DNA from 3 places in the Streptomyces sp. NPDC025273 genome. Region 3 is predicted to be linked to each of the others. Evidence: riboswitches for the same ligand, from Rfam matches in the RefSeq annotation. Region 3 holds a riboswitch; each other region holds the start of a gene.

The links. A riboswitch is a leader RNA that binds a small molecule or an ion and turns the genes downstream of it on or off. The one in region 3 is predicted to bind cyclic di-AMP.
Positions count from the first base shown of each region.
Region 1: linked by a shared signal. The riboswitch ahead of AB0F38_RS22605 (C40 family peptidase) and the one ahead of AB0F38_RS28340 (M23 family metallopeptidase) in region 3 are both predicted to bind cyclic di-AMP.
Region 2: linked by a shared signal. The riboswitch ahead of AB0F38_RS19840 (M23 family metallopeptidase) and the one ahead of AB0F38_RS28340 (M23 family metallopeptidase) in region 3 are both predicted to bind cyclic di-AMP.

Region 1 is NZ_JBEZYP010000014.1:93,613-95,863, reverse strand. Features, by position in the region: gene AB0F38_RS22620 (ATP-binding protein) at 1-169, shown strand, start outside; partial or broken gene AB0F38_RS22615 (LysR substrate-binding domain-containing protein) at 263-490, opposite strand; partial or broken gene AB0F38_RS22610 (LysE family translocator) at 493-681, shown strand; gene AB0F38_RS22605 (C40 family peptidase) at 700-1,170, opposite strand; cyclic di-AMP (ydaO/yuaA leader) riboswitch at 1,174-1,346, opposite strand; gene AB0F38_RS22600 (hypothetical protein) at 1,710-2,018, opposite strand; partial or broken gene AB0F38_RS22595 (ATP-dependent Clp protease proteolytic subunit) at 2,025-2,251, opposite strand, start outside.
Region 2 is NZ_JBEZYP010000011.1:159,607-161,857, reverse strand. Features, by position in the region: gene AB0F38_RS19845 (pitrilysin family protein) at 1-510, shown strand, start outside; cyclic di-AMP (ydaO/yuaA leader) riboswitch at 704-872, shown strand; gene AB0F38_RS19840 (M23 family metallopeptidase) at 886-1,668, shown strand; gene AB0F38_RS19835 (GntR family transcriptional regulator) at 1,959-2,251, shown strand, end outside.
Region 3 is NZ_JBEZYP010000023.1:67,898-70,148, forward strand. Features, by position in the region: gene AB0F38_RS28335 (PP2C family protein-serine/threonine phosphatase) at 1-829, shown strand, start outside; cyclic di-AMP (ydaO/yuaA leader) riboswitch at 1,063-1,215, shown strand; gene AB0F38_RS28340 (M23 family metallopeptidase) at 1,227-2,251, shown strand, end outside.

The DNA of each region.
Region 1 (2,251 bases), on a different contig from region 3:
CTGGCCCCAGCGGCTGCCCGCGGCGGTACAGCAGGACAACGGCCGCGGCATGGTGATCATCCGGGCCCTGGCCAAGGAGTGCGGGGGGCGGCTCGGCGTCAGTCCCACCCCGGACGGCGGTAAGACCGTATCGATCGTCCTTCCCTGGTCCGTCCCCGCACAGACCTGACGTCCCGCCCAGACCTCGCGTCCGGTGAGGGCCCGCCTTCCGGCGCGGACCAGATCTCCTGTGCGGACCCGACCACGGCGTGCACACCCGTGGTCATTGCGCACCTGCCGCCCGGCCGAAGCCGCCGCGGAGCAGGGCCCTCGACGTGGTCGCGACAGCGGTATCGCGATCATCCCTGTGCACCACGGAGATCGTCCGCCGGAAGGCCGCGGGTTCCAGCCGGCGTACGGCGAGTGGGGCCGGGGACATCGAAGCGACCATCTCCGGCACCACCGCCACGCCGAGCCCGGCGCTGACCAGCGCGTAGCCGGGGGATTCGCACCAGGACTCGGCTGCCGGCCTCGGTGGTCGTACTGCCGGCGCTCGTCCCGTTCCCGGCCGTGGCCCTGCTGGTGGACCGTCTCGGCCGGTGGCTCCGCCGGCCGCGTACCGCCCGCGCCGTCGAGGGCGGCAGCGGCGCGGCGCTCACCGCGCTGGGGCTCGTACTGGTGACCGGGCCCTTGCTGCACTGATCCTGGTGGGTGCGGCCGTCAGCGGACCCTCCCGTACCAGACGTTCTTCGACCAGATCTTCTCCAGCCGGACCACGGCCCCGGTCTTCGGTGAGTGCCAGATCTTCCCTCCGCCGGCGTAGATGCCCACGTGGTAGACAGTGCGGCCCGCGTGGAAGAAGACCAGGTCGCCGCGTTGTCGCTGCGATCCGGTGATGTGGCGGGTCTTGTTGTACTGCTGCTGGGCCGTGCGGGGGAGTTTCTTGCCCGCCTTCTTGAACGAGTAGAGCGTCAGGCCCGAACAGTCGAACCGGTGGGGGCCTGTGGCGCCGTAGCCGTAGGGCGATCCCTTCTTCGAGGCGGCGATCTTGAGTGCCTTCGTCGAGTGGGCCGCGGCCTCGGCGTCGTTGACGAGGCCGGGGGCGAGCATGGTGGCGCCGAGGGCGACGGTGAGAACCGAGGCCGTTCCGGCCCGGGCGAGCAGAGACGGGACATGAACCTGCGCAGTCATGCGCAACCCTTCGTCAGCCGCCTGTGAAGGATGACCTGTCGGGTTCGGGCTGGCGAAGTTGCCCGGCCGCACACGGCGGCTTCACCCCGAGGGCCGTCCGGATGTCCGGTCGGCCCGATGTGCTCGGGTCCTCCACTCCTGCCGATCCACTTCTGTCGACCAGGCATCCGGACAGCGGCAGGACTCGGCGTCCGCCCGGACCGCCCCGCCGCGGTGGCGGGGGCTTGTCGTCCCAGGGATCTTTACTCACGTACGGCCGGATTTCCGAGCTGAAACGGCGTTATGTGAGAGTCGTCACGACTGATCCATTCAGGTGGACGGGATGGATCCAGGGCTTCGGCGGCGCCTGCCGACCAGCCCCGTACCAGCGGCGGAACGACATATTCCGCTCAGTGTCCGCGCGCGTCCGCAAGTTGAGCTGTCCCTCGTGCGGGGGACCGCCTACGCCGAACGAGCGAGGAAATCTGGGCGTCCCGTCGGGCGTGTCGTGAACGGGCCCGGAAGGGCCGTTGGTCCGGGGGAGTCGGGCGGGGCGCCCGTCAACTCGACCGGGCGGGGGGCATGGTGACCCGTCCCGCGCGCCGCTCCCCGTCCAGCAGCCGCAGCGCCCGCGCCAGCGTGGCCGCGTGGATCTGCGCCTCGCCCCGCTCGTGCATGACGACGAGGGCGTCGCGGAGGGAGGCCGCGCGGGAGGCCAGCGCCTGTGCGGCCCTGAGCGCCCCGTACGTGTCGCTGCCGCGGGCCGGATTGATCCGGCCGACCTGGTCGAGCACTTCCAGGTAGCAGTCGATGAACTGGGCCTCGGCGCGGGTCAGGGCGGGCAGCGGCGGGAGCTGGGGGGAATGCATCGGGATTCACCTCGCGGGGTGCGGCGGCTGGGACGGGGTGCGGTTCTCCATGACGTGGTCCACGAGTCCGTACGCCTGGGCGGCCGGGGCGTCGAGGATGGTGTCCCGCTCGATGGCGGCACTGATGTCCTGCGTACAACGCCCGGTGTGACGGGCCGGCATGGCGGTGAGCGTCTCGCGCACACGCACCAACTCGCGTGCTTCGATCTCGAGATCGGAGGGCTGGCCCCGCA
Region 2 (2,251 bases), on a different contig from region 3:
AGGCTGGACCGCGTGCTGCGCGAGGAGAAGGGCTACACCTACGGGGTCCGTGCCTTCGGGCAGGTGCTGCGCTCGACCGCACCCGGATCCGCCTCCGGGGCGACCGGTGCCGCGATGCTCGCCATCAGCGGTTCCGTGGACACGGAGTCCACCGGGCCCGCGCTGGACGATCTGTGGAAGGTCCTGCGCACGCTGGCGGCCGAAGGGCTCACGGACGCCGAGCGCGAGACCGCGGTGCAGAACCTCGTGGGCGTGGCTCCGCTGAAGTTCGAGACGGCTGCCTCCGTCGCGGGCACCCTGGCCGACCAGGTCGAGCAGCACCTCCCGGACGACTACCAGGCCCAGCTGTACGCCCGCCTGGCCGAGACCGGCACGGTGGAGGCCACCGCCGCGGTGGTCAACGCCTTCCCGGTCGACCGTCTGGTCACCGTCCTCGTCGGGGACGCCGCGCAGATCGCGGAGCCTGTCAGGGCGCTGGGCATCGGAGAGGTGACGGTCGTCAACGGCTGACGTGCCCGGAGCGACGCGGACCCCGGCGAGTACGTTCTCGCCGGGGTCCTCCCATTTGTCCGTGTCAACCGCACATGCGGCTTTATGTCCTGTGGGATGTATGACAAAAGGCCTGATCCGTTTGGCGTCGGAAAGTCGTCCGGCCTAGCGTCGGCCCGGCTGTCCGTCAGACATATGCCGCGTCCGCGGCGCCGGGCAGCCATCGCCGAGTCCCCGTCAGGCGCGAGCCTGGGGAGCCGGGGACCCACGAAGTCCCTGGGGTGAATCGGACGCCTGCGCCCTCGCACGGGGCGAATGCGTCCGTAGGAGACCTTCCTGCTCCGAACCCGTCAGCTAACCCGGTAGGCGAGAAGGAAGGAAAGGATCAGCCCCTCCATGGCGTTCACCCGTGCCACCGGGAAGCACCGTGCCCCGAGCCGCCTGACGCGCAGGAGCGCCCAGGTCGCAGGCATCGCGGCTCTGGCCACCACCGGCGTCATCGGCGGTGTGTCCTCCCCGGCCCTCGCCGCGGACTCCGAGGCCCTCACCGCAGGCGGCACCGGCCTGACCCAGGCCGTCACGATCGACTCCACCCTCGCCGACCAGATCGCCGCCCAGGCGAAGGCACAGCAGCATCAGGCCGACCTCGCCGCCAAGGCCGAAGCGAAGGCGAAGGCGAAGGCCGAGGCGAAGCGCAGAGCGGAAGCCCGGGCCGAGGAAGCACGTGAGGCCGAGGCGCGCGCCGCCCGCGCAGCCGAGCGCGCCCGGCTGAACTCCTTCCACCTGCCGGTCGCCGGCTCCCAGGTGACCACCGGCTACAAGTCCGGCGGCGCCCTCTGGTCCTCCGGCAGCCACTCCGGCGTGGACTTCCGCGCCGCGTCCGGCAGTTCCGTCGTCGCGGTCGGCGCCGGCACGGTCGTCGAGGCGGGCTGGGGCGGGGCCTACGGCAACAACGTCGTGCTCCGGATGACGGACGGCACGTACACCCAGTACGGCCACCTCTCCTCGATCGGCGTCTCGGTCGGCCAGAGCGTCACCCCGGGCCAGCGGATAGGCCTCTCCGGCTCGACCGGCAACTCCACCGGACCGCACCTGCACTTCGAGGCGCGGACCACCCCGGAGTACGGCTCGGACATGGACCCCGTCGCCTACCTCCGCGCGCACGGAGTCCAGGTCTGACCTGTCGCGGGCTGTCCCGTCGACGAAGGCCCCGGCACCCTTGGGTTCAAGGGGTCCTCGCAACTCCCACAGATCGCGGGTGTTGCGAGGGCCGTTAGAACCCAAGACCCGCCGGGGCCTTCGTCGTGCCGCCGGGGAAGGTGCGCGACGAAGCTCCGCGGAAGTGCTTTCCGGGCAGAAGATATGCATGGATTCCGCTCCGGCATCGGAAATTCACGCTGATTGCAATAGAGTCACGGAACAGGCGTCGATCGGCCGCGTTTCGCGGGGATTAAGGCGGAGGTTCGGACATGCGCATTCCCGCGCATTCGGTATGCACGGCAATCCGTGACGACATCGTCTCCGGTGTCTTCGAGCGTGGCAGCCGCCTCACCGAAGAGGTGCTCGCGCGTCGCTACGGGGTCTCCCGTGTCCCGGTGCGCGAGGCGCTGCGCACCCTGGAGTCCGAGGGGTTCGTCGTCACCCGTCGGCATGCGGGGGCATGCGTCGCGGAGCCCACGGAACAGGAGGCCGCCGACCTCCTGGAGATACGGATGCTTCTGGAGCCCCTCGGCGCCGCACGTGCCGCTCAACGCCGTACGGA
Region 3 (2,251 bases):
TGTCGTACGGCGCAGCAACGAGCAGTTGGCCTCGGCCAGGGTCATCGCGGAGACCGCGATGCGCGCGGTGCTCCCGACGCCGGACGACCGGATCGGCGGTCTGCTGGTCGCGGCGCGGTACGAGGCGGCGCAGGCGGACGAGTTCGTCGGCGGTGACCTGTTCGCCGTCGCGGACACCCCGCACGGGGTGCGGTTGGTCGTCGGGGACGTCCGGGGCAAGGGGCTGGACGCCGTGGAGGCGGTGGCGGTGGTGATCGGGGCCTTCCGGGAGGCGGCCGAGCAGGAGCTGTCGCTGGAGGGGGTGGCGCAGCGGCTGGAGCGGGCGCTGGCGCGGGAATCGAGCCGGCGCGGCGGGCTCGATTCCATGGAGGGGTTCGTCACCGCCGTGCTCGCCGAGATTCCGGCGGGATCGGGCACGGTGCGGATCGTGAACCGCGGTCACCCCGAGCCGATCCTGCTGCACGCGGACGGGGCGCTCGAGGTGCTGGCGCCGACCGTGCCCGCGCTGCCGATCGGGATGGACCTGGGGGTGTGGCCGGACCGCTCGGACGAGTGGGAGCTGCCGGCCGGGGCGACGCTCCTGGTCTTCACCGACGGCCTCTCCGAGGCGAGGGGCGCGGACGGGGTCTTCTACGACCCGGCTGCCCGGCTGCGCGGCCGGATCTTCCCGGGGCCCGAGGAGCTGCTCTCCGCACTCACCGACGACGTACGGCTGCACACCGGGGGCCACTCGACCGACGACATGGCGCTGCTCGCCGTGGGCCGGCCCGCGCGGGGGCAGCCGGAGCGGCGGACGACGGTGAGGATCGTGGGGCGTGGCAGTGGATGACCGTCGCGACTGTCCGTAGTCGCTGCGTGCCACTCCGCATAACATTTGACATACCGTCAGAAATTTGTGACCGGACCGGGAATACGCAACTGGCCCGTTTGCGACCGTTTCCTGCCCTGAAGTCCAGGCCGGAGTGACGAACGATCAGTCGGAACGGCTTGGAATCGGGCCCCGGTGTCTATTAACGTTCGATAACGCAGCGCGGTTGTCCCAGTCGTCGCAAGAGGCGGCACCGTGCGCGAGCGCCGAATTCCGCAAGGGAACCGGGGAACCACCTACATGGGGTGAATCGGGCACCTGTGTCTCGTGAGAGACGAAGGGGCCCGTAGGAGACCTTCCTGCTCCGAACCCGTCAGCTAACCCGGTAGGCGAGAAGGAAGGAAAGGAGTGCGCCCACGTGGCGTCCAATCAGCCTGTCCCCGAGGCCCCGGCATCCTTCAGGACCGACATCGTCGGTGGCGAGGAGAGGACCTGGGAGGAATGGAATCCCACCGAGGAGTCCATACGTCCCGTTCGCGGCAGGCACCGCGTAGCCAAGCAGCGCGGTCTCGCCCGTAGCTCCACCGTCCTCGGCGTCGGCGTCATCGCGGCCGTCGGTGCGGGTGGCATGGCCACGGCACAGAGCAAGCCGCCGGTCTCCATCTCTCTTCCCGATTCCATCGCGGACAATCTGCCTGACACCAAGTCCCTTCCCGGTGTGAGTGCTTTCATGTCCGACGACTCCGACGCGGACACCGGGACGGCCGCCGACTCCTCGCCGCTCACCACCGCCGGCATCACGGCCGCCGAGGCCGAGCAGGGCGCCACCGACGCCGGTGAGGCGCTGCGCGCCCGCATCCTCCAGCAGGCCGAGCAGCAGCAGGCCGGAGCCGATGCCGAGGCCAAGGCCGCGGAGGAGAAGGCCGCCGCCGAGCAGGCCGCGGCCCTGGCCGCCAAGCAGCAGAGCAAGGCCGAGGCAGAGGCCGCAGCCGAGAAGAAGGCGGCCGAGGAGAGGGCGGCGGCGAAGGCCGAGGCCGAGCGTCTCGCCAAGCTCGCCGCCAGCTACGCCCTCCCGACGTCCTCGTACACGATCACCACGACCTACGGCCAGGCCGGTTCGATGTGGTCCTCCGGTTACCACACCGGGCTGGACTTCGCGGCTCCGACCGGTACCCCGATCAAGGCCGTGCACAGTGGCACGGTGAAGTCGGCCGGCTGGTCCGGCTCGTACGGTTACCACACGGTCCTGGAGCTCGACGACGGCACGGAGGTCTCGTACTCCCACCAGTCCTCGATGAACGTGACCGCCGGTCAGAAGGTCAACACGGGCGACACCATCGGCCGTGTGGGCTCCACCGGGAATTCGACCGGTCCCCACCTCCACCTGGAGGTCCACACCGCGGACGGCTCGGCCATCGACCCCATGAACTGGCTGCGCAGCAA